Linked DNA regions of Pseudosulfitobacter sp. DSM 107133. The protein of the gene in region 1 binds, or shares a complex with, the protein of each later gene. Links are inferred from orthologs where the notes say so. Each region holds a gene or a part of one and is shown in the gene's direction. Other genes may lie near its edges.

What was found.
Region 2: the proteins of secA (region 1) and secY are in contact, whole or in part, in a crystal structure (PDB 3DIN), measured with the Thermotoga maritima proteins. The link is inferred for Pseudosulfitobacter sp. DSM 107133 from one-to-one orthologs. Residues at the interface, in WP_004082002.1 of Thermotoga maritima: Glu261, Ala262, Arg263, Lys300, Ala301, Arg302, Thr303, Ile304, Ile305, Leu323, Tyr324, Asp325, Pro326, Val329, Ser330, Tyr333, Ile336, Lys340, Phe345, Val349, Glu363, Phe364, Tyr374, Ser375, Gly376, Gly377, Glu393, Ile395, Thr482, Ser483; in WP_004081795.1 of Thermotoga maritima: Glu108, Gly109, Glu110, Glu111, Ala236, Glu237, Arg238, Arg239, Ile240, Thr241, Ile242, Gln243, Tyr244, Ala245, Arg246, Arg247, Val248, Thr249, Gly250, Arg251, Arg252, Val253, Tyr254, Gly256, Ala257, Ser258, Thr259, Tyr260, Leu261, Pro262.

What each region holds. Positions count from the first base shown.
Region 1 is NZ_CP085154.1:139,516-150,170, forward strand. Bases 2,874-6,139 are described here. They hold secA (preprotein translocase subunit SecA), read left to right. Parts: upstream 2,874-3,230; coding sequence 3,231-5,939; downstream 5,940-6,139. Other genes in these bases: DSM107133_RS00700 (peptidylprolyl isomerase), read right to left, coding at 2,874-3,035; DSM107133_RS00710 (hypothetical protein), read left to right, coding at 6,067-6,139. Outside these bases: DSM107133_RS00685 (IS630 family transposase), read left to right, coding at 1-448; DSM107133_RS00690 ((deoxy)nucleoside triphosphate pyrophosphohydrolase), read right to left, coding at 555-953; bifunctional glutamate N-acetyltransferase/amino-acid acetyltransferase ArgJ, read right to left, coding at 955-2,181; more of DSM107133_RS00700, read right to left, coding at 2,184-2,873; more of DSM107133_RS00710, read left to right, coding at 6,140-7,008; DSM107133_RS00715 (phosphate ABC transporter substrate-binding/OmpA family protein), read left to right, coding at 7,030-8,589; DNA repair protein RadC, read right to left, coding at 8,586-9,335; DSM107133_RS00725 (class I SAM-dependent methyltransferase), read right to left, coding at 9,379-10,188; molecular chaperone DnaJ, read right to left, coding at 10,276-10,655. UniProt on the Escherichia coli protein: Required for protein export, interacts with the SecYEG preprotein conducting channel.
Region 2 is NZ_CP085154.1:3,044,348-3,059,414, reverse strand. What follows is about bases 10,907-13,889. They hold secY (preprotein translocase subunit SecY), read left to right. Parts: upstream 10,907-11,704; coding sequence 11,705-13,075; downstream 13,076-13,889. Other genes in these bases: DSM107133_RS15095 (adenylate kinase), read left to right, coding at 13,072-13,713; rplO (50S ribosomal protein L15), read left to right, coding at 11,114-11,587. Also shown: rplB (50S ribosomal protein L2), read left to right, coding at 1-703; rpsS (30S ribosomal protein S19), read left to right, coding at 707-985; rplV (50S ribosomal protein L22), read left to right, coding at 982-1,362; rpsC (30S ribosomal protein S3), read left to right, coding at 1,362-2,069; rplP (50S ribosomal protein L16), read left to right, coding at 2,082-2,495; DSM107133_RS15180 (hypothetical protein), read left to right, coding at 2,862-3,068; DSM107133_RS15175 (2OG-Fe(II) oxygenase family protein), read right to left, coding at 3,092-3,712; DSM107133_RS15170 (hypothetical protein), read left to right, coding at 3,935-4,918; DSM107133_RS15165 (SDR family oxidoreductase), read right to left, coding at 4,988-5,740; rpmC (50S ribosomal protein L29), read left to right, coding at 5,958-6,164; rpsQ (30S ribosomal protein S17), read left to right, coding at 6,176-6,415; rplN (50S ribosomal protein L14), read left to right, coding at 6,489-6,857; rplX (50S ribosomal protein L24), read left to right, coding at 6,857-7,162; rplE (50S ribosomal protein L5), read left to right, coding at 7,162-7,725; rpsN (30S ribosomal protein S14), read left to right, coding at 7,746-8,051; rpsH (30S ribosomal protein S8), read left to right, coding at 8,065-8,457; and 5 more genes. UniProt on the Escherichia coli protein: The central subunit of the protein translocation channel SecYEG. Consists of two halves formed by TMs 1-5 and 6-10.

The sequences.
Region 1 (10,655 bases):
GCGTGGCGAACGCCTGACGATGGATGCGCCCTTCGGCAGTTGGGGAACCCAAACCCTGATTGCGGGGCTAACACATGAGTCTCTGATCGCACCTTGGGTGATCAAAGGCGCGATGGATGGTCCTGCCTTCGCGGCCTATGTGCAAAAGGTCCTGATCCCTGAGATCGCGCCAGGCACAGCCGTGGTTCTCGACAACCTCGCGACGCATCACAACAAAGAAGCCGCTGCGGCGCTCAAGGCTCATGGATGCTGGTTCCTCTATCTGCCGCCATATTCGCCAGACCTGAACCCGATTGAGTTGGCTTTCTCCAAATTGAAGGCTCACCTCAGACGCATCAGTGCGCGATCATTCACCTCGGTGTTCGAAGCCCTTGGCGAAATCTGCGCAATGTACTCCCCGCAGGAGTGTACAAACTACTTTCAGGCTGCCGGATATGCCTCAGGTTAAATTAGAAATGCTTTAAGCGGCAACTTTCTGAACAAGTCATAAAAAAATTACAAAAAACGAAAAAAAAGATGATTTTTTCTAAAACTATGACAATCAAACCCGATTGTTACAGCCAGTCGCGCAAAACCGGAATTAACGGAACGTCTGCTGCGGGCATGGGATAGTTCTTCAGATCATTTGGCCTGACCCATTTAAGGTCTTGATTTTCCTTCGACATAGGTGTCCCGGCCCATTTCCGGCAGGCAAACAGCGGCATCAGAAGGTGAAAATCATCATAACTGTGGCTGGCAAAGGTCAGGGGCGCGAGACAACTTTGCCATGTATCTATACCCAGTTCTTCGTGTAATTCGCGAATCAGGGCCGCTTCGGGGGTTTCGCCCGTTTCGACCTTGCCGCCGGGGAACTCCCACAGGCCGGCCATCGACTTGCCTTCGGGGCGCTGTGCCAAAAGCACGCGCCCGTCCACATCAATCAAAGCGACGGCAGAGACCAGAACAACCTTCATCTTACGACCGGTAGTCGGCGTTGATGTCGATGTAGGCGTGGGTCAGGTCACAGGTCCACACGGTCGCCGTGGCTTCGCCCAACCCCAGATCGACTGTAATGTTGATCTCTTCACCCTTCATGTGCGCGGCAGCTTCGGCTTCGGAGTAATTGGGGCTGACCCAGCCGTTTTCGGCCACGACCACATCGCCAAATCGGATGCTCAGCAAATCGCGGTCGGCCGGGGCACCGGATTTCCCGATGGCCATGACAACACGACCCCAGTTGGGATCCTGCCCGGCGATAGCGGTTTTCACCAGCGGCGAATTGGCAATGGCCATCGCGTGAACCTTGGCATTGGCGGCGGTATCCGCACCGGAAACCGTGATTTCAACAAACTTCGTCGCCCCTTCACCATCGCGCACGACCTGAAAGGCCAGATCCTGCATCAAGCGGTGGACCGCATCGGCAAAGGTGGCATCGCCCGTGACATCGACGTCAGAAGCACCAGTGGCGGCCATCAGCACGCTGTCCGAAGTCGACGTATCGCTGTCGACGGTGATGCAGTTAAAGGTCATATCGGCTGCGGTGGATACGATGGCTTGCAGGTTGTCCTGCGCGATGCGGGCGTCGGTAAAGATATAGACCAGCATCGTTGCCATGTCCGGCGCGATCATGCCCGATCCTTTGGCAATGCCTGCGATGGTGATGGTCTTGCCGTCGACGTCTACAGTCTCTACTGCGCCCTTGGGGTATGTATCAGTGGTCATGATGGCGCGGGCGGCGTCGGCAATGCCGTCTTCGCGCAGGGCGCTGTTCAGTTCCCCCAGCTTGGCCACTACACGGTTGTGCGGCAGCGGTTCGCCAATCACACCAGTCGACGATGTAAACACGCGGGCAGAGGGCACGCCGCAGTTGATCGACACCGCCTCGACGATTTCGTGGACGGAGTCGACACCGTGTTTGCCGGTAAAGGCATTGGCGTTGCCCGAGTTCACAAGGAAGGCCGCGCCGCCGGCCGGGTCACCGCCCAGCTTGGCCTGACAGTCCAGGACCGGTGCCGCACGGGTCGACGAGCGTGTGAACACGCCCGCGATGGCCGTGCCCGGGACCAGTTTGGCCAGCATCACGTCGGTGCGCCCGGCATAGCGGACGCCGGCGGCGATGGTGGCAAAAGTCACACCGTCCACCACAGGCAGATCGGGAAAGCGTTCGGGCGCCAGCGGAGAGAGTGCGATTTTGCCAGCCATGTTTATTCGCCCAGTTTGACAGTGCTCAGCACCGAGGGATCCATCCCTTCGGCACCGTCACGGTTTACGTCAGCGTCGGCCACCAGCGCGTCAACGGCTGCGGCCACGGCTTCCGAGCGCACTTGCTGCTCAAGCTCGGCGCGCACGTCTTCCAGTGCGGGGGCTTCGGCGTTGCGCACCTCGTTCAGTTTGATGACATGCCATCCGAACTGGGTTTGAACCGGATCGGAAATGTCGCCGGGCTCCATTGTCGCAACGGCAGTTTCAAATTCGGGGACCATGGCGCCGGGACCGAACCACCCCAGCGAACCGCCTCCGGGGCCGGACGGGCCCGTGGATTTTTCGCGCGCGGTGGCTGCGAAATCTGCGCCGCCTTTCAGCTCTTCAACGATGGCTTTGGCTTCGTCTTCGGTTTCAACAAGAATGTGGCTCGCGTTGAATTCCTTGGTCGGCTCGGCGTTGGCATAGGTCGCGTCATAAGCGGCCTGCAAAGCCTCGTCTGTCACGGCTGTGGCCAGAATCTTTTCGATGGCTTCGCCCGCGACCAGCGACCGCTGCTCGTTTTCCATCGACAATTCAACGCGTTTGGGCAGTTCGCCCGAATAGCTTTGTTGCAGCGCGGTTTGCTGGACCAACTGGTCAAGGATCCCCGGAAACAGCACTTCGTCGGGCAGCTGCTGGTATTGCTGGGGCAGGGTCGCCTTGGCCACCAGCATGTGGCCCAGTGTGATGTCGACCCCGTTCACAGTGGCAACAACGGTGGACAGCTGGGGTGTTTCATCCTGCGCATACAGCGGCTGGGACAAGGTAAGAGCAACCGCAACAGCGGGCAGAATGGCGAGACGTTTAAGCATGGATTGGTCCTGTTCAGTTGCTGCCGCGCATCCTGCGGCCCCTCGTGGCCGGACGCGACATTGACACGGTTTCATGTGACCCTTACATCGCCCTATGGGCGCGGCCAGGATCGGCTTGACCCTGTATCTATGGGCTGCACGTGGCGCCGACAAGCAGATGCTGCGCAACCTGACACAAGATCGGCTGGAGAACGCATGCTCGGTATCGGAACACTCGCCAAAAAAGTCTTTGGGACCCCTAATGATCGCACGATCAAAGCGGTGCGCCCGCTGGTCGCGCAAATCAACGCGCTGGAGCCCGAATTCGAGGCGCTGAGCGACATCGGTTTGAAAGACAAAACCGAAGAGCTGGCCAAACGGGCGCTCGAAGGTGAAAGCCTTGATGATTTGTTGCCGGAAGCCTTTGCAAACTGCCGCGAAGCCGCCCGCCGTGCGCTGGGCCTGCGGGCGTTCGATACCCAGCTGATGGGTGCGATTTTCCTGCATCGGGGCAATATTGCCGAACAAAAAACCGGTGAGGGCAAGACCCTGACGGCCACATTCGCTGCCTACCTGAATGCCTTGACGGGCAAGGGCGTGCATGTGGTCACGGTTAACGAATATCTGGCCAAACGGGATGCCGAATGGATGGGCAAAGTGTTCGCCCACCTTGGTCTGACCAGTGGCTGTGCCTGGAACGGTATGGGCGAGGACAACAAGCGGGCGGCCTATGCCTGTGACGTGACCTATGCCACCAACAACGAGCTTGGTTTCGACTATCTGCGCGACAATATGAAAAGCGAGCTGGGCCAGATGGTCCAGCGTGGTCACAATTTCGCGATTGTGGACGAAGTCGACAGCATTCTGATCGACGAAGCGCGCACACCGCTGATTATTTCGGGTCCGTTGGATGACCGCTCGGAACTGTACCAGACCATCGACGCGGTGATTCCGCTGCTGGACGAAAGCCACTATGCGGTCGACGAGAAAACCCGCAACGTGTCCTTCACCGAAGAAGGTAACGAGTTTCTGGAACAGCAACTGCTGGCGCGCGGTCTGATCGAAGAAGGGATGACCCTGTACGATCCCGAAAGCACGTCGATTGTGCACCACGTTAACCAGGGTCTGCGCGCGCACACCCTGTTCCAGAAAGACAAGGATTACATCGTGCGCGACGACGAGGTCGTGCTGATTGATGAATTTACCGGCCGCATGATGGCCGGGCGTCGTCTGTCCGAGGGTCTGCATCAGGCGATTGAGGCCAAGGAAGGCGTCAAGATCCAGCCCGAGAACGTGACGCTGGCCAGCGTGACCTTTCAGAACTATTTCCGCCTGTACAGCAAACTGGCGGGCATGACCGGCACAGCGCTGACCGAAGCCGAAGAGTTTGGCGAAATCTACGGTCTGGGCGTGATTGAAGTGCCCACCAACCGCCCCATTGCCCGTGTCGACGAAGACGACCGCGTGTACCGCACCGCGACCGAGAAATATGCGGCGATGATCGAAGAGATCAAAACAGCGCATGAAAAAGGCCAGCCGGTTCTGGTTGGCACCACGTCGATCGAAAAATCCGAGATGTTCAGCGCCCTGCTGACCGAAAAGGGTATTCCGCACAACGTTCTGAACGCGCGCCAGCACGAGCAGGAAGCGCAGATTATCGCGGATGCGGGCAAGTTCGGCGCTGTGACCATCGCCACCAACATGGCCGGACGCGGCACCGACATTCAGCTGGGCGGCAACGTCGATCTGAAGGTGCTAGAGGCGCTGACCGCCGACCCTGACGCCGACCCCGAAGCGATCCGCGCGCGGATCGAAGCCGAGCACGAGGACGAGAAACAAAAGGTTCTGGCGGCAGGCGGCCTGTTCGTTCTGGCATCCGAGCGTCACGAAAGCCGCCGGATCGACAACCAGCTGCGTGGCCGTTCGGGCCGTCAGGGCGACCCAGGGCGCACGTCGTTCTATCTGTCGCTCGAAGATGACCTGATGCGTATTTTCGGCTCGGAACGGCTGGACAAGGTTCTGAAGACCCTTGGCATGGAAGAAGGCGAGGCGATCATTCACCCCTGGGTGAACAAATCGCTGGAGCGCGCACAGGCCAAGGTCGAAGGCCGCAACTTTGACATGCGCAAGCAGTTGCTGAAATTCGATGACGTGATGAACGACCAGCGCAAGGTGGTCTTTAGCCAGCGCCGCGACATCATGGAGGCCGAGGACCTGTCGGAAATCGCCTCGGACATGCGTGAACAGGTGATTGACGATCTGATCGACCAATACATGCCTCAGGGCACCTATGCGGATCAGTGGAACACCGAAGGGCTGTACGCCGCCGTGATCGAAAATCTGGGCGTCGACGTGCCGGTGATGGCATGGGCCGAAGAGGATGGCGTAGACGACGAGCAGGTGCGTGAGCGTCTGGTCGAAGCCACGAACAAGCTTATGGTGCAAAAGGCCGAACAGTTCGGTCCTGAAAACATGCGCCTGATCGAGAAACAGATTTTGTTGCAGGCCATTGATGGCAAGTGGCGCGAACACCTGCTGACGCTGGATCACTTGCGCTCGGTTGTCGGGTTCCGCGGCTATGCCCAACGCGACCCGCTGAACGAATACAAGAACGAAGCCTTCCAGCTGTTCGAAGTGATGCTGGATTCGTTGCGCGAGGACGTGACACAGAAGCTGGCGCAAATCCGTCCGATGACGGAAGAAGAGCGTGCCGAGATGCTGGCACAGGCCGCCGCGCAGCAGGCAGAGCTGCAACAGGCCGCCCAAAGCGCACAAGACGCGCAAACGCCCGCACCAACAGCCGAGGCCGCTGCAACAGGCTTTGACGAAAACGATCCGACCACATGGGGTAACCCCGGCCGGAACGAGGCGTGCCCCTGTGGATCAGGCAAGAAATTCAAACATTGCCACGGGCGCCTGACCTGACAGGCGCCCCGCGCGACACCCTGCGACAATGACATAGTTGCGCCTTAAACCCGGCTAGCCGGCCATAACTTGGCCGCGTTTTTCTGCCAAATACGATTCTGACCCAATATTGTGAGGGGAAGGATCTATGGCCTATACTAAGAAGATCGCGACTGCGGCTGGTACACTGGCGTGTGCTGTAGGTATCGGTTTTGTCATGCAAAGCAGCGAAACCGCCAAGGTGCTTTATGGGTCGGAAACGCCGGCAGAAGCACCGGTTCAGGTTCAGTTGCCTGTTGAAGATGTCGATACTTCGGCGCTGGATGGCCCGATTCTGGACGTACATGACATCACGCTGACATCTGCCCTGGGCGAAGATCCGGCAGACCCCGCTGATCTGGTCGCGAGCCAGGATTGCAAGGTCGCGGCCACCGCGATTCCCTCTGGCCTTGGTCTGGTTGAACTGTCACTGGCAGCGCCCTGCTTTCCAAATGAACGTCTGGTCGTCCATCACAGTGGCCTGAAATTCTCGGAAACAACCGACGCGGCGGGCAATCTTGAAATGTCGATGCCTGTGCTGGTCGACCCGGCGGTGATTGTCGTGGCCTTTGCCAATGGCGATGGCGCCGTGGTGCAGACACCTGTGCCCAGCCTGGACCAGTTCGACCGCGTCGCCCTGCAATGGAAAGGCGATGCGGGTTTTGAAATTCACGCGCGCGAATTCGGCGCAGATTACGGCAGCCAGCACGATATCTGGGCAGGCGCGCCGGGTGATCCGGTCGAGGCGATCAGTGGCGAAGGAGGCTTCCTGATGCGGCTGGGCGACGAAACTGCTCCGGATGCCCTGATGGCCGACGTCTATACTTATCCATCCGGCACGTCCCGTCACAACGGGATCGTCGACCTGAGTGTCGAGGCGGAAGTGAGCCTGTTCAACTGCGGTCTGGAAATCGAAGCCCAGTCGCTTGAGGTGAACAACGGTGACATTACCAGCCGCAACCTGACGTTGGCGATGCCCGGTTGTGACACAATCGGTAGCTTTCTGGTATTGAACAATCTGATCCAAGACCTGACAGTCGCGCAAAAGTAATTCGCGTCACGGGGTTTCATCATGACTATGAAACGTGCGGCGGCCTTCGCCGCACTTTTCCTTTTCGGTTTGCCATTTTCTGCGTTTGCGCAGGATGTCACGCTGACCTCGCGCGATGGCGGGGTCGAACTGAGCGGCACGTTGCTGGGCTTTGACGGTGAGTTCTACCGGCTTGAAACCGAATACGGGGAACTGACCGTCGACAGCTCTGGCGTGCTGTGCGAGGGTCCTGCCTGCCCCAACCTTCAGGATTTTGTCGCCAATCTGGCTGTGTCCGGCTCGACCACGATGGGGGCGGTTCTGATGCCCGCGCTGGTCGAAGGTTTTGCGCAGCGCGCCGGATATGAGGCCACGCGCGAACCCGTGGACGACAACCGGTTCAGCTATCTTCTGACCAACACCGAAACAGGCAAACTGGCGGCGCGGTTCAATTTCCGCGTTACCACCACCGACGAAGGATTCGCCGATCTGCTGGCCAACGAGGCCGACATTGTCATGGCCCTGCGCGAGATCCGCCCGGGCGAGCGGCAGCGCGCGCGCGAGGCCGGAATGGGCGATATGACCGGTTTGCACCGCAGCCGTGTGTTGGCGCTGGATGCCGTTGTGCCCGTGGTGGCACCGGGAAATCCCGTGCGCAGCATTTCGCCCTCAAATCTGGCGCAGGTGTTTGCGGGGCAGGTGACCAACTGGCAGGATCTGGGCGGCGTGGATGCGCCGATTTCACTGCATCTGCCACAGGCCGGCACAGGGCTGGCACAGGCTGTGGCCGACCAGGTGATGCAACCCGTGCGCCTGGAGTTCGCTGACAGCGTTGTGCGCCACCCTATCGGCACCGAGCTTGCCAATGCGGTGATGGATGACCCTTTTGCCATCGGCATTGCCAGCTATGCCGAGGTGGGCAATACGGTGCCGCTTGTGCTGACCGGCGGCTGCGGGTTTTCGCTTGAGGCGGAGCGGCGCACCATCAAGACCGAAGATTATCCGCTGACCGCGCCGATGTTTCTGTATCTGCCCGCACGACGCTTGCCCAAGATCGCGCGCGAATTTCTGGCCTTTACCCGTGGTCCCACCGCGCAGGTGGTGATCCGGCGCGCCGGTTTTGTCGACCAGTCGCCCGAAGAGGTGCCGATTGATATGCAAGGCAACCGCTTTGCCAATGCCATCAGCATCGCGGGCCCCGAAGTGTCGCTGGAAGAACTACAACGCATGGTGCGCACGCTGGACGGTATGGCACGGCTGACCACGTCCTTCCGGTTCGAAGCGGGATCCATCCGGCTGGACGCGCAATCGCGCAGCAACGTGCAGCAACTGGCCCGCTCGATGGAGGTAGGCACCTATGACGCGCGGCGCATTCTGTTCGTGGGGTTCAGCGATGGAGAAGGACCCGCTGCCGCGAATCGCAACATTGCCTTGCGTCGTGCCGACGCGGTGCGCCGCGCGATTATGGAAGCGGCCCAGAGTGAAGACACCAAACGGGTCACGCTGGACGTCGATGCTTTTGGCGAGGCTTTGCCAATGGCCTGTGACGACAGCGGGTGGGGTCGGCAGGCCAACCGCCGTGTCGAGGTTTGGGTGCGTTAAAGAAACCCTTCTGACTTAAAGCTCAGCTCGCGTGATTTGCCGACGATCAGGTGATCGTGCAGCGACAGACCCAGGGCGATACAGGCGGCTTCGATCTGTTGGGTCATGGCAATGTCAGACTGGCTGGGGGTCGGGTCGCCCGAGGGGTGATTGTGCACCAGAATCAGCGCCGATGCGTTCAGCTCCAGCGCCCTTTTGGCCACTTCGCGCGGGTAGACCGGAACGTGATCAACGGTGCCTTTGGCCTGTTCCTCGTCAGCGATCAACACGTTTTTGCGGTCCAGATACAGCACGCGGAATTGCTCTGTCTCGCGGTGGGCCATCGTCGTGTGACAATAGTCAACCAGCGCATCCCAACTGGAAATCGCGTGTTGGTTCAACACTTTGGCCCGCACCATACGATGTGCAGCCGCCTCGACAACCTTCAACTCGACCACCACGGCATCGCCCACGCCCTTGACCTCGCGCAGGCGGGGTTCGGGGGCAGTAATGACGCGGTTAAAGTCGCCAAACTTTTCCATCAATGCATGGGCCAGCGGTTTCACATCGCGCCGCGGGATGGCGCGAAACAGCACCAGTTCCAGCATTTCGTAATCGGGCATCGCCTGCGCACCACCGGCCATGAAGCGGGCGCGCAAGCGGGCCCGATGATCGGCAATATACGACGGACGCGGGCCCGCAGGCAGCGCCGCGGGGGTCGCCTCGTCAAAGTCGAAGGGCAGGGGCTGTTCGGCAAAGCTGGACATGCCGCCAGATTGGCGTGCCGAAGGTTACCATGCGGTTAACGTCTCAGGCGGGACGCTGGCCTGACACCACGATGCTGGGCATCGGAACATGCAATGCGTCGCCCACCCTGAAATCTTCCGCGCGGGCGTCAATCTCGGCGCGCACGGCGGCCTGCACCTCGGCGCTTTGACGTTGCATGATCAGCGGGATGCGTACCCCGAATTGCATGAAGAAATCGTAAAAGCTGGCGGCACCGGTGCGCAGAACATTTGGTACATGGGCGGTGGCCGTATCGGTAAAACCGGCCTGTTCCAGCACAGATCTGGCATGATCGGGCTGCGACAGATCAAAGGCGTTCGGGGCAGGGCTGGCCAGTGTCATGTCGGCATGGGCCGAGATGACATCATAGATCATCCGGTAACAGTCAGACTGGTCCGGCCCGCACCACTGGCTGAACGCAAACCGCCCGCCGGGGCGCAGCACGCGAAAGGCTTCGGTGATGGATCTGCGCGGATTGGTGACGTGGAACAGCACGATATTGGCCACCACAACGTCAAAGCTGTGATCGGGGAAATCCAGCGCCTCGATGTCGCCGGTTTTGAATTCGCTTCCGGGATAGCGGGTGTGGGCGGCGTCGATCATCGCGGGGGCGTTGTCCACGCCCACACAGGACGCACCCAGGGCCATTGCGGCGCCAGCGGCATAGCCGGGGCCACAGCCCGCATCCAGCATCCGTGCGCCGGGATACAGCCGCACAGCGGCCAGCAGCGCGGGGATGGTCTGGACGGTGGCCAGTGCGGTCGCCTTGCCATAGCCACCCGCACGCTGCGACCAGCCGTTGATTTCGTCCTGCCGGAATTCGGAATAGTCCATCTGCACCCCCATGTCGTTGAACGGGGTATATCACGCAGGAGCGGAAGTGCGAGGGGCGCGCGCCTTGCGCACCCCAACGCGTGTTTCCTAGCCCTTCATCGAATCCCAGAAGGATTTGACAGAAGAGAAAAAGCTGCTGGATTCGGGATTGTTCTCTTCCGAGAGGTTTTCGAATTCTTTCAGCAGTTCCTTTTGGCGGCTGGTCAGGTTGACGGGCGTTTCCACCGCCAGTTCAATGAACATATCGCCCGGTCCACCGCCTCGCAGGGCGGGCATGCCCTTGCTGCGCAGGCGCATCTGGCGGCCCGATTGCGACCCTGCGGGGATCTGCACGCGGCCACGGCCTCCGTCGATGGTGGGCACTTCGATGCTGCCGCCCAATGCGGCGGTGCCCATGCTGACCGGAACGCGGCAATACAGGTTGTTGCCGTCGCGTTCGAACAGTTTGTGCTCCATCACCTCGATAA
Region 2 (15,067 bases), 2.9 Mb from region 1 along the record:
ACGGATCACGATGCGCCGCAAAGGCGGTGGGGCGAAACGCCTCTACCGGATCGTCGATTTCAAGCGTAACAAATTTGACGTGGCGGCCACAGTCGTTCGCATCGAATATGACCCCAACCGGACCGCGTTCATCGCACTGGTGCAATACGAGGACGGCGAACAGGCCTATATCCTCGCGCCCCAGCGTCTGGCAGTGGCGGACAAGATCGTGTCGAGCCAAAAGGCTGACATCAAGCCCGGTAACGCAATGCCTTTCTCGGGCATGCCCATCGGTACAATCGTCCACAACATCGAAATGAAGCCCGGCAAGGGTGGTCAGATCGCGCGTGCCGCAGGCACCTACGCCCAGTTCGTGGGCCGCGATGGTGGCTACGCCCAGATCCGCCTGTCCTCGGGCGAACTGCGCCTGGTGCGTCAGGAATGCATGGCGACCGTCGGTGCCGTGTCGAACCCCGACAACAGCAACCAGAACTTTGGTAAAGCTGGCCGTATGCGTCACAAGGGCATCCGCCCGTCCGTGCGTGGTGTCGTTATGAACCCGATCGACCACCCCCATGGTGGTGGTGAAGGCCGTACATCGGGTGGTCGCCACCCCGTATCGCCTTGGGGCAAGCCGACCAAGGGTGCTCGTACCCGCAACAAAAACAAAGCGTCGCAAAAGCTGATCATCCGCTCGCGTCACGCCAAGAAGAAGGGACGCTAATAGATGTCTCGTTCCGTATGGAAAGGCCCGTTCGTCGACAGCTACGTCCTGAAAAAGGCCGAAGCGTCGCGTGAAGGCGGCCGCAACGAAGTGATCAAGATCTGGTCGCGTCGCTCCACCATCCTGCCCCAGTTCGTGGGCCTCACATTTGGCGTGTACAACGGCCACAAGCATATCCCGGTGAACGTCTCCGAAGATATGATCGGCCAGAAGTTCGGTGAATATTCCCCGACGCGTACCTATTACGGTCACGCCGCTGACAAGAAGGCGAAACGCAAATGAGCAAGGATAAGAATCCGCGCCGCGTGGCCGACAACGAAGCCATGGCAAAAACCCGCATGCTGCGCACCAGCCCTCAGAAGCTGAACCTGGTTGCACAGATGATCCGCGGCAAGAAAGTCGACAAGGCGTTGACCGACCTGACGTTCTCGAAAAAGCGGATCGCACAGGACGTGAAGAAATGCCTTCAGTCCGCGATTGCGAACGCCGAAAACAACCACAACCTGGATGTTGACGAACTGATCGTCGCAGAAGCGTGGGTTGGCAAGAACCTGACACTGAAACGCGGTCGTCCGCGCGCCCGTGGCCGGTTTGGCAAGATCATGAAGCCGTTTGCCGAAATCACGATCAAAGTGCGTCAAGTCGAGGAGCAAGCCTGATGGGTAACAAAGTCAATCCGATCGGTATGCGTCTTCAGGTGAACCGCACCTGGGACAGCCGCTGGTACGCCGACACCAAGGATTACGGGAACCTTCTGCTGGAAGACCTGAAAATCCGTGATTTCATCAAGGAAGAGTGCAAGCAGGCCGGTATCGCCCGCGTGATCATCGAACGCCCGCACAAAAAGTGCCGCGTGACGATCCACACGGCACGTCCCGGTGTGATCATCGGCAAAAAAGGCGCCGACATCGAAGTTCTGCGCAAGAAGCTGGCCAACCTGACCGACAGCGAACTGCACCTGAACATCGTTGAAGTGCGCAAGCCGGAACTGGACGCGGCACTGGTGGGCGAAAGCATCGCACAGCAGCTGGAACGCCGGGTGTCTTTCCGTCGTGCCATGAAACGTGCGGTTCAGAACGCCATGCGTATGGGTGCCCTGGGCATCCGCGTGAACGTTGCCGGCCGTCTGGGCGGTGCCGAAATCGCGCGGACCGAATGGTACCGTGAAGGCCGCGTGCCTTTGCACACCCTGCGGGCCGACATCGATTACGCCCACGTCGAAGCGACAACTGCTTATGGTATCATCGGGATCAAGACTTGGATCTTCAAAGGTGAAATCATGGAGCACGATCCGCAGGCGCGTGACCGTAAAGCACAAGAACTCCAGGATGGTCCTGCGCCCCGTGGCGCTGGTGGCCGTCGCTAAAGGGGAAGAGAGATGCTTCAACCAAAACGCACGAAGTTCCGCAAACAGTTCAAAGGCTCCATCAAGGGTCTGGCGAAGGGCGGGTCTGACCTGAACTTCGGCACCTATGGTCTGAAAGCCATTGAGCCCGAGCGGGTTACAGCACGTCAAATCGAAGCGGCACGCCGCGCGATGACACGTCACATGAAACGCCAGGGCCGTGTCTGGATCCGGATTTTCCCGGACGTTCCCGTCACAGCCAAGCCCATCGAAGTTCGTATGGGTAAAGGTAAGGGTTCGGTCGACCGTTGGGCGGCCAAAGTGAAACCCGGCCGTGTGATGTTTGAAATCGACGGCGTCGGCGAAGACATCGCACGCGAGGCCCTGCGCCTGGCCGCGATGAAACTGCCGATCAAAACCCGCGTGGTTGTCCGCGAGGACTGGTAAAGATTGCGCCCAAGGGCGCAGTCAGCCGACAGAGATAAAAGGCCCCCGTCGCGTGATCGGCGGGGGCCTTTTTCTGTTTTAGATGCAAAGGCTTTTCACCAAGCACCAAAGCCCGGAATCAAGGCACGCAGTGCCGCCGGGCAGCGCCCGACCGCCCCATGGGCGGGCGCTTCCTAGCTGTATCGCGCCCCAGTTTCCTCACCCCAAGGACTAGAAATAAAATGGCATCCACCGATGTTGTGATGCCCACCCGCGGTCGGGCGCTGCCCTCTGACGCGGACGTCACACCACGTCTGGCCATCACATCCAAACCCTCTTACCATGGCGCTTAGACGACGTTCCGCTACCGAGACAAAGGCAACCGCGATGAAACAAGTCCCCAAACCCAATACCGACGAAGACCTGATCCGCGAGTTCCTGAACAAGGGCGGCAGCATCAAGAAAGGCAAGACCAAACCGATGCCAACCGATCTGGGCCTCAGCAACAACCAGTGGGGCAACAAGCTGACCAAGGAAGAGAAGGCGCTGGTGAAAGAACAGGAAGAGGCGCGTAAAGCCGCTAGGAAGAAGTAAGCTTTACGCTTGCCGGGTCGGCCTCACTCCCAGCGGTAGTTGAACGACACCGAAACCCGCTCATCCTCGCTCATGTTCATCGGCACCTCGTGGCGCAGCCAGCTTTCCCACAGCAGCACGTCACCGACGGCGGGGGCGACATAGATGAACGGCTTCATCTCTTCGCGCACGTCTTTCACGCGGGGCGGGGCGGCCATCATCATGGCGTGGCGCGGGTCTTCGAACTTGATGGCGCTGGCGCCTTCGGGCATGGCGACATAGGTGGTGCCAGACACCACCGAATGCGGGTGGATGTGCCCCGAATGGGTGCCACCCTCGGGCAGGATGTTGATCCACAGATCCTCCAGCACCAGCTTGCGCCCGTCCAGGTCAAAGCCTGCGTCCTCGGCAAAGGCCATCACGTGCTTGTCCAGCGACTTGACCAGATCGGCAAAGATCGGGAACCGCCAGGGCAGGTCGGTCAGCGACGCATAAGAGGTGTAGCCCGGAAACCCGTTCTCCTCGCACCAGTCCTGTCCGGCCTCGTCATCCTCGGCAATGGCATAGCACGAGGCCTCCATCTCGGCCGCATCTATGGCGGGGCCGTGTTCGGACAACAGGGCGTGGTACAGGCGGGTGACGAAGAGGGATTTGATGCTGGACATGTCGGTTCCTTAGCGCAGGACAATTGCAGAGGCGAGTGGGGAGCAAAGACCACCCTGCGCCATCCACATCACAGATTGCAGCCGCCCGCAAACCGCGTTGACATGCCCCACACCCGTGACTAGCCTTTTTCTAGTCATGATTGTTATTTTTCTGAAAACAATCATCCATATCTTAGCGGCTTCCGGCTTGGAAATGCCGCATTTGCTTAAAGGGATTTCACGATGGGCGCACTTGCATTGATGGCGCTGCTGGGTTTCGGGCTTTTTGCGGTGGCGATTGACGGGTCTGACGACGCCGCGGACGACAACGAGCCCGAAACACCGGAAACACCAGAGACGCCGACAGATCCTGTCGATCCTGAAACGCCAACCGATCCCGAAACGCCCACCGTCGAAGGGGGCGCGCTGACGCTGGACGGTGATGAAGTCGTCACCGGCACAGAGGGTGCCGACACGCTGGTCGCCGTTGCCGACAGTCGGGAAGAGCAGGCGTTGATTGACGAGACCCAGCAGATCGACCTGTTGGGGGGCGATGACAGCGTTACAATCCTGAACGACATGCATCTGGTGATCAACGCGGGCGACGGGAACGATCTGATCGAAAGCCTGGGGCTGGGTGTCACGATCAACGGCGATGCGGGCGACGATACGCTTTATGCCGGATCGGCTGACCACGCGTTTGGTGGCGAGGGCGACGACGAACTGATCTATCGCGGGGATACGGTGCTGATTGACTCTACAGCGGTTCTGGAAGGCGGTGAGGGTGACGATCATCTGGTGGGATATGTCGAAACCGGTGCAGCCCCGACGATCTATGACAGCGAGCGGGGCGGCTTCTTTCTGACCGGCGGCGCGGGGGCCGATGTGTATGAGATGAAGCTGGATGTTGTCGACTACGGCGCCGAGGATGCGCCTGATGTTGTCAAGGACTCGATCAATTCGTTCAGAGACTTCGATCCCGATGAAGACAGCCTGATTGTTGACCTCAGCGAAGAGGACCGGACGCTTGAGTCATACGAGATTGATAAGGTGTCCTACACTTACGGGGGGCAGACATTCGAATATTCCAACCTGGTTCTGACCTTCGCAGCGACAGACACGCAGCCGCAGGTCGAGCTGTCGGTTCGGCTCGACAGCCTGGACGTGACCCTGGATGACATCACCATCCTGACGGCGCCGGAACCTGCTATGGCGGTTGGCATGTGATTGGCGGGGCGGGTCGGCAGGTTGCAATTCCGGCCTGCCGACCCGCCCGTCTGACGTCTACGGTAAAGATCAGGACCGCAAGGCAGGCAGGCCGACGCCGGTGCTGTCAAAACCGCCGTCCGAGGCGACAACCTGCCCGGTGACATAGCTGGCCTTGTCCGAGCAGAGAAAGGTGATGACTTCGGCAATCTCGTTCTCTGATCCATAGCGGTTCAGCGGGATCGCGTCGTGATAGGCGTCGATGATCTCTTGGGTGTGTACGGCCATCGCCAGCTTGGTGCGCACGGGGCCGGGGCAGACGCAATTGGCACGGATGCCATATTCGCCCAGCTCTGCGGCCTGTTGTTTGGTCAGATGGATCACGGCGGCCTTTGACGTGCCATATGCCACGCGCAGGGTCGACGCCCGCAGGCCCGAGATCGATGCGATGTTCAGCAGCGCACCGCGTGTTTCCTTCAGCGCGGGGATACAGGCCTGCGAGACCAGGAACACGCCGTCCAGGTTGGTCTCCATCACCCGCCGCCAGCGGGCAAAGTCGGTGTCCGCGATGGGGCCGAAATCGGCCACGCCTGCATTGTTCACCACCGCGTCGATGCGGCCAAAGCTGGCGCGCACGTCCGTCACCATCTGGTCCACCTCATCGGGGTGCGACACGTCACAGACGAAAGGCGAGGCTTCGTTGAGACCCTTGGCGACACTGGCCAGCTCATCGCCGTCGCGGTCCACCATGGCCACGCGCCAGCCCTGTTCGATGAACAGCCGTGTGGTGGCAAGGCCGATGCCGCGTGCGGCTCCGGTGACAAGGGCGGTTTTCTGGGGCATGACAGTCTCGCTGGTTGCATCTGTTTACAGTGCGATACCAGCTTGCCGCTTTCGGAATCAATCGCGCACAGGTCGCAACACGACATTCCACCCGTCATATCCTCCATAGGGGTTGCCATGCGGGTGCATCCCGCGTATTGGCACCTTTCATCATGAACTCCACCAGAATCATGGTCACCCCTCAGGGGCCTACTGGTGATGTTGAAAGGAAAATGGGATGAACGCCCAAGAACTGCGCGACATGACGCCGGACCAGCTGCGCGACAAGCTGGCCGAGCTGAAAAAAGAAAGCTTCAACCTGCGTTTTCAGCAGGCCACAGGCCAACTGGAAAACCCTGCTCAGATCCGCACCGCACGCCGCAACGCCGCGCGTGTGAAAACGATCCTGAACCAAAAAGCTGCCACCGCAGCCACAGCTGAATAAGGACGGCCGACATGCCCAAGCGTATCCTGCAAGGCGTCGTGACCTCCGACGCAAACGAACAAACCATCACCGTGAACGTAGAGCGCCGCTTTACGCACCCGGTTTTGAAAAAGACCATTCGTAAGTCCAAGAAATACCGGGCGCACGATGAACAGAATGCCTTCAAGGTCGGTGACACAGTCCGCATTATCGAATGTGCACCGCGCTCGAAGACAAAACGCTGGGAAGTGTACGCAGGCGCTGACGCCTGAGCCACGCTCTCAACATTAATCGAAACCCTGGGGATCAGGCACGCATCGCCCCCCAAAGGTCGGGAGAAACCAAATGATCCAGATGCAAACCAACCTGGATGTTGCTGACAACAGCGGCGCACGCCGTGTTCAGTGCATCAAGGTGCTGGGTGGTTCCAAGCGTAAATACGCATCCGTCGGCGACATCATTGTCGTGTCGGTCAAGGAAGCCATCCCGCGCGGCCGTGTGAAAAAAGGCGACGTCCGCAAGGCCGTCGTTGTGCGCACTGCCAAAGAAGTTCGTCGTGAAGATGGCACCGCCATCCGCTTCGACCGCAACGCCGCCGTCATCCTGAACAACAACAACGAGCCCATCGGTACACGTATCTTTGGCCCGGTTGTTCGCGAACTGCGCGCCAAGAACTTCATGAAAATCATCTCGCTGGCTCCGGAGGTGCTCTGATGGCTGCGAAGCTTAAAAAAGGCGACAAGGTCGTCATGCTCACCGGCAAGGACAAGGGCAAAGAGGGCACAATCGCCTCTGTTGACCCCAAGTCGAACAAAGCCGTGGTTGACGGTCTGAACATCGCCATCCGCGCCACACGCCAAAGCCAGACCAGCCAGGGCGGCCGCATCCCCAAGGCGATGCCGGTTGACCTGAGCAACATTGCTCTGGTGGACGCCAAGGGCAACCCCACCCGCGTGGGTTTCAAAGTGGAAGGCGACAAGAAAGTGCGCTTTGCCAAGACAACAGGGGACGTGATCTAATGCTTGACGACGCAAAATACACACCCCGCCTGAAGGAGCAGTACCGCGACGCAGTCCGCGCTGCCCTGAAAGAAGAGTTCGGCTATAAGAACGACATGCAGATCCCGCGTCTGGACAAAATCGTCCTGAACATCGGTTGTGGTGCAGAAGCTGTCCGTGACAGCAAGAAAGCCAAATCCGCTCAGGAAGATCTGACCGCGATCGCAGGCCAAAAGGCTTTGACCACAGTCGCCAAGAAATCCATCGCGGGTTTCCGGGTGCGTGAGGACATGCCCTTGGGTGCCAAGGTTACCCTGCGTGGCGACCGCATGTACGAATTCCTCGATCGTCTGATCACAATTGCAATGCCCCGCGTCCGCGACTTTCGCGGTGTATCGGGCAAATCTTTCGACGGCCGCGGCAACTATGCCATGGGCATGAAAGAGCACATCGTGTTCCCTGAAATCAACTTTGATAAAGTTGACGAAACCTGGGGCATGGACATCGTGATCGCCACGACGGCGAAAACCGACGCAGAAGCCAAGGCGCTGTTGAAAGCTTTCAACATGCCCTTCAATTCGTAAGCGCGGGAAGGAATTTAGATATGGCTAAGAAATCCATGATCGAGCGCGAGAAAAAGCGCGAAGCCCTGGTCAAGAAGTACGCCGCCAAGCGCGCCGCACTGAAAGAGATCATCAACGACGAAAGCCAGCCGATGGAAGACCGCTTTCGCGCTTCCCTGAAGCTGGCGAAACTGCCGCGCAACAGCTCGGCCACACGTTTGCACAACCGGTGCCAACTGACCGGCCGTCCGCACGCGTACTATCGTAAACTAAAAATTTCGCGGATCGCGCTGCGGGACCTTGGCTCGAACGGCCAGATCCCCGGCATGGTCAAGTCGAGCTGGTAAGGAGGGCTTTGGTATGAACGATCCTATCGCAGACATGCTGACACGCATCCGCAACAGCCAGATGCGCGGCAAATCCACAGTCATGACACCAGCCTCCAAGCTGCGTGCATGGGTTTTGGACGTGCTGGCCGACGAAGGCTATATTCGCGGTTACGAAGCAAAAACAGGCGCTGACGGCCACCCGGCCATCGAAATCAGCCTGAAATACTACGAAGGCGAACCCGTCATTCGCGAAGTGAAACGGGTTTCGAAACCCGGTCGTCGCGTCTACATGGGCGTCAATGACATCCCCGTTGTCCGTCAGGGCCTGGGCGTGTCGATTGTCTCCACCCCCAAGGGTGTGATGTCGGATGCAAACGCACGGGCGGCCAATGTTGGCGGCGAAGTGCTTTGCACCGTATTCTAAGGAGGGTTTCATGTCTCGTATTGGTAAGAAACCGGTCAGCCTGCCCAGCGGTGTTTCCGCAACGGTCAGCGGCCAGTCGATCGAAGTCAAAGGCCCCAAAGGCACACGTTCGTTCAAGGCAACGGATGATGTGACCCTGACGGTCGAAGACAACGTCGTGAAAATCACGCCCCGTGGCAAATCCAAGCGCGCGCGCCAGCAGTGGGGCATGAGCCGCACAATGGTCGCGAACCTGGTCACCGGCGTGTCCGAAGGCTTTAAGAAAGAGCTTGAGATCAACGGTGTGGGTTACCGCGCCCAGATGCAGGGCAACACCCTGCGTCTGAACCTTGGCCTGTCCCACGACGTCGACTATCTGCCGCCCGAAGGGGTGACAGTGACCGCGCCGAAGCAGACCGAGATCGTGGTCGAAGGCATTGATGAACAACTCGTCGGTCAGGTTGCAGCGAACATTCGCGCCTGGCGGAAGCCCGAGCCCTACAAAGGCAAAGGCATCAAATACAAAGACGAGTATATCTTCCGCAAGGAAGGCAAGAAGAAGTAAGGACCAGACAGATGGCAAACAGCAAACGGACCCTGTTCCTCAAGCGCCGCCTGCGCGTCCGGAACAAACTTCGCCGCGTGAACGCAGGGCGCATGCGCCTTTCGGTGCACCGCTCGAACAAGAACATCAGCGTTCAGCTGATCGACGATGTGAATGGTGTCACAGTGGCATCGGCTTCCAGCCTCGAGAAAGATCTCGGCGTTGTTGGCAAAAACAACATCGACGCGGCCACCAAGGTCGGTTCTGCGATTGCAGAGCGCGCGAAGAAAGCAGGCGTGGAAGAAGCATACTTCGACCGCGGCGGCTTCCTCTTTCATGGCAAGGTGAAGGCTCTGGCCGACGCTGCGCGTGAAGGTGGTTTGAAAATCTAAGACCCATGTAGGTCGCCCCTTGCTTTGCGGGGGGCGGCTTCGATGATCCGGGGGGCCAGGTCTATCATGCCTTGTCCCACCAGGATTGACCCATTCGGCGCAAGCCACCAATGAAAAGGATGTTCTCATGGCAGAACGTGAAAACCGCCGCGGCCCGCGCCGCGACCGGGAAGAAACACCGGAATTCGCAGACCGTCTGGTCGCGATCAACCGCGTCAGCAAAACCGTCAAGGGTGGTAAGCGCTTTGGCTTCGCCGCACTTGTGGTTGTTGGCGATCAAAAAGGCCGCGTCGGCTTTGGCAAAGGTAAAGCGAAAGAGGTCCCCGAGGCCATTCGCAAAGCCACCGAACAAGCCAAGCGCCAGATGATCCGCGTTCAACTGCGCGAAGGCCGCACCCTGCACCACGACATGGAAGGTCGCCACGGCGCCGGCAAGGTCGTGATGCGCACAGCACCAGAAGGTACCGGTATCATCGCCGGTGGTCCGATGCGTGCCGTTTTCGAAATGCTCGGCGTCAAGGACGTTGTGTCCAAGTCGATCGGTTCGCAAAACCCGTACAACATGATCCGCGCCACCATGGACGGCCTGAAGAAAGAGGCTTCGCCTCGTTCGGTTGCCCAGCGTCGTGGTAAAAAAGTGGCTGACATTCTGCCCAAGCGCGAAGACAACGTCGAGTCGTCCGCTCAAGTGGCTGAGGAGGCATAAGCATGGCCAAGACTATCGTCATCAAACAAATCGGTTCCCCGATCCGCCGCCCTGCAAAACAGCGCGCAACACTGATCGGCCTGGGCCTGAACAAGATGCACCGTGTGCGCGAACTGGAAGACACACCTTCCGTGCGCGGCATGATCAACTCGATCCCGCACATGGTCGAGATCATCGAAGAAAAGGGCTGAACATCTGACAGGGTGTAATGCCCGACAGATGGAACGCCAGACGCCCCGTGGGAAACCGCGGGGCGTTTTGCTGTTTGCGGCACAACACGAGGGCGGTGCTGCGCACCTTGCCCCCGGGCTTTTGTGCCCTTCCTCTTCTCAGAGTCTCCCCCCCCACAGCCATGCATTCCGCGCAGGACGGTATTGCCATCTCGTCTGTGGTGCGGGGCGGGGCGCGGGGCTATGTCGGCCTCAACACGACCACTCATTCACGGATATTTGTCATGTACGCTCGTATCGCCCTGTTCTCCCTTGCTGCCGCAGCCCTGATGGCTCTGACATCTGCTTTCAAAGCCGCTTTGAACGCAAAACCCATTCCCAGCCGCTCTGACTATCTGCGTCAGACTGCACATCGCTAAGCGTGTCGGGTGCGCCACCGCGCGCACCCCTCACCGCACATTAACCTGCACCGCGTAAACCTTGGTGCGTTGCAACACCGGCCGCAGGGGCGAACACCCCGGCGGTTTCCACAGGATAGAGGCCCCTGACAAGGGCCACACTGAACGGTTCAGGGTGCAGGCCCCCAAGCCTGTCTCGCATATCCGATCTGGCGGCGCCGCCCTTTTTACCGGCCCCAATGAATTCCCAGATACAGACCGCCCTGAACTGCCCCGACACCGTGTCGGCGCAGCGATCTGGCGTGTCTGTATGTCGCGGCCTTGCGCCCGCCATCTCCCTCTTGCCCCATCGCGCCCCATCCCTTATACGCCCCCAGTGGCCACCGATCCGGCTCACAAGAATCATGAAACGCCGCGTTTGACCGCTCCCGTCGCTGGGGGTCACATCCGGCAAAAGGAGAAGCGACATGAAACTGAATGAACTGCGCGATAACGAAGGTGCCACCAAGAAACGCAAGCGCGTTGGCCGTGGCCCGGGCTCGGGTACCGGTAAGATGGGTGGCCGTGGTATCAAAGGTCAGAAATCCCGTTCGGGTGTGGCGATCAACGGCTACGAAGGCGGCCAGATGCCCCTGTACCAACGTCTGCCCAAGCGTGGCTTTACCAAGCCGAACCGCAAATCCTATGCGGTTGTGAACCTGGGCCTGATCCAGAAATTCATCGACGCCAAGAAAATCGACGGCGCTGCCGCGATCACCGAAGACGTTCTGATTGCGTCGGGTCTGGTGCGTCGCAAACTGGACGGCATCCGCGTGCTGGCCAAGGGCGAAGTGACCTCGAAGCTGGACCTGCAAGTGACCGGCGCGTCCAAGTCTGCGGTTGAAGCAGTGGAGAAAGCTGGCGGTTCGCTGACAGTCACAACCACGGCAGCGGCCGAGTAAACCCTACTCGAACCTTGTGGGCCGGCTCTGGCTGGCTTACATAGCCTTGAGTTTTCCTTAACGCCGCCCGCCGGAAAACGGCCTGGGCGGCGTTTTCGCAACAGAAAGAGCCGATATATGGTATCCGCCGTCGAAAACATGGCCGCCAACACCAGCTGGTCTGCGTTGGGCAAGGCCACTGACCTGCGCAACCGAATCCTGTTCACGCTGGGCCTGCTGATTGTCTATCGCCTGGGCACGTTTATTCCCGTTCCGGGTATCGACGGCGCAGCGCTGCGTGACTTCATGGAAGGCGCAGGGCAGGGCATCGGCGGCATGGTGTCGATGTTCACCGGCGGCGCGCTGGGGCGGATGGGCATTTTTGCCCTTGGGATCATGCCCTATATTTCGGCCTCGATCATCATCCAGCTTCTGACCTCGATGGTGCCTTCGCTTGAGCAGCTCAAGAAAGAAGGCGAACAGGGGCGCAAGAAGATCAACCAGTACACCCGCTACGGCACTGTGGCGCTGGCGACCTTGCAGGCTTACGGCCTTGCGGTCAGCCTTGAGGCGGGCGATCTGGTCACCGATCCGGGCCTGTATTTCCGCATGGCCTGCCTGATTACGCTGGTCGGCGGCACTATGTTCCTGATGTGGCTGGGCGAACAGATCACCTCGCGCGGCATCGGCAATGGCATTTCGCTGATCATTTTCGTCGGCATCATCGCCGAAGTGCCCGCAGCACTGGCGCAGTTCTTTGCCAGCGGCCGCAGCGGCGCCATCAGCCCTGCGGTGATCGTCGGCGTGATAATTATGGTGATCGTGACCATCATGTTCGTGGTCTTCATGGAGCGCGCCCTGCGCAAGATCCACATTCAGTACCCGCGCCGTCAGGTCGGCATGAAGGTCTATGACGGCGGTTCGTCGCACTTGCCGGTCAAGGTCAACCCCGCAGGCGTTATTCCCGCGATCTTTGCGTCCTCGCTGCTGTTGTTGCCGGTGACCATCAGCACCTTTTCGGGCAACTCGACCAATCCGGTGATGAGCTGGCTGCTGGCCAACTTTGGACCCGGTCAGCCGCTGTACCTGCTGTTCTTCGTGGCGATGATTGTGTTCTTTGCCTATTTCTACACCTTCAACGTCAGCTTCAAGCCCGACGAGGTTGCCGACAACCTGAAGAACCAGAACGGCTTTGTGCCCGGTATCCGTCCTGGCAAGAAAACCGCCGACTATCTGGAATATGTGGTCAACCGCATTCTGGTGCTGGGCGCGGCCTATCTGGCGCTGGTCTGTCTGCTGCCGGAAATCCTGCGCAGCCAGTTTACCATTCCTTTCTACTTCGGCGGTACGTCGGTGCTGATCGTCGTTTCGGTGACCATGGACACCATTCAACAAGTACAGTCACACCTGCTGGCCCACCAATACGAAGGGCTGATTGAAAAATCGAACCTGCGTGGCAAAGGCAAAGGGGGAAAACCCCGCAAGAAACGGAGCCCCGTGCGTCGATGAATATTATTCTGCTTGGACCGCCAGGGGCGGGCAAAGGAACGCAAGCGCGCTTTCTGGTTGAAGAGCATGGCATGGTGCAGCTTAGCACCGGTGACATGCTGCGCGCCGCCAAGGAAAGCGGCACCAAGATGGGCGACATCGTGGCCGACGTGATGGCCCGTGGTGCGCTGGTGACGGATGATATCGTGATCGGTCTGATCCGTGAGCAGCTGAACACGGTCAAGGCGAACGGGTTCATCTTTGACGGCTTCCCGCGCACGCTGGCGCAGGCCGATGCGCTGACCAACCTGCTGGCGGTCGAAGGCGAAATGCTGGACGCCGTGATCGAGATGGAAGTGGACGACGAGGCTTTGGTCGCGCGGATCACGGCACGCTCGACTTGTGGCGATTGTGGTGAGGTTTACAACGACAACACCAAACCGCAGCCTGCCGACGGCAAGTGCAGCAATTGCGGCGCCTCTGATTTCCGCCGCCGCGCAGATGACAACGAGGACAGCCTCAGAACCCGTCTGATGGAATATTACAAGAAAACCTCGCCGCTGATTGGCTATTATTACGCCAAGGGCATGCTGACCAAGATCAATGGTCTGGGTGAGATTGACGAGGTGAAAGCGGCCATCGACAAGGCGCTTTCCTAGGTCACATACCCATAAAAGGGATTCACAGACTTTAGAAAACGTGATTCACTTTCCGGCAAATGTGGAGGTGAGAATGGCACGTTTTGATTTGACAGATTTTGAATGGTCGGTGATCCAGCCGTTGCTGCCGACGAAGGTGCGCGGCAAGCCGCGTGTGGATGACCGGCGGGTTTTGAACGGCATCTTCTGGCGCTTGCGGACTGGTGCGCCCTGGGCAGACATTCCTGCCCGATACGGGCCGCATACGACCTGTGTGAACCGCTTCAACCGCTGGCGGCGTGCGGGTCACTGGGCGCGTATTCTTGAAGCAATATCAGAGGCATATGAGGGTGAGGTGCAAATGATTGACAGCTCCTCCATCCGGGTACACCAACAGGGCGCAAATGGCCCTAAAAAAGGGGGCGATCCGATTGCCTGGGTCGCTCAAGGGGCGGGCTGACAACGAAAATCCACGCTTTGGTGGACGCGCTTGGCCGCCCGATCCGGCTCATGCTGACGGCTGGGCAGGCCTATGATGGACACGCGGCAGAGCAGATGTTGGATCGACTGAAAGAAGGCTGCAGCGTGCTGGCGGATCGCGCCTATGACAGCAACGCGATCCGTGATTTGATCGCCAAACAGAAGGCGCAAGCCGTGATCCCTTCGATGCCGCAACGCAATCCTGTCATCGCGCATGATCGCGAGCGTTACAAAGCACGCAACGCAGTGGAGCGTTTCTTCAACAAACTCAAAAACTTCCGCGCGGTAGCAACAAGATATGACAAACGCGATGATAATTTCCTCGCATCCATACAACTCGCGTCAATCAGGATCTGGTTGCGAACTTATGAGTCGGTGACCTAGGGTCCAGACCCTAAGCTTGGAGCAGGGACAGCAGGTATCAAACGGATCATCGCGGTAACGCTGTTCGGTTTGGCTGCCTTTCCTGCTTTGACGCGCCTGTAGCGCAGGCAAACGCTTCCAACTGCGGACCCAGGGTGCGCCAAGCACGAACCGTACGCCATTGGCGTGGCGGGCGGGCGCTTTTTACCTGTATTGCGCTTCTTTTTCCTTACACAAAGATCAGATCCTAAATTCCCCCTTGACCTCAAGCCGACTTGACTTTGTACAGCTTGCGCCCTGTCGAAACGTCAACGGAGCACGAGATCAATGACCAACCCCCACACATCACCAGTTCTAAAGGCGCAAAACAATGGCTGAGCTTTTCCGCGACGCCCTGATCATCGGAACCGGCGCCACGCTGTTCATGGATCTTGTTGCCCTTGTTCTGAAACACACGCTGGGCCTCCAGCCGCTGAACTATGCGCTGGTCGGGCGCTGGGGCATTTATCTGCTGCATGGGCGTTTGCGCCAT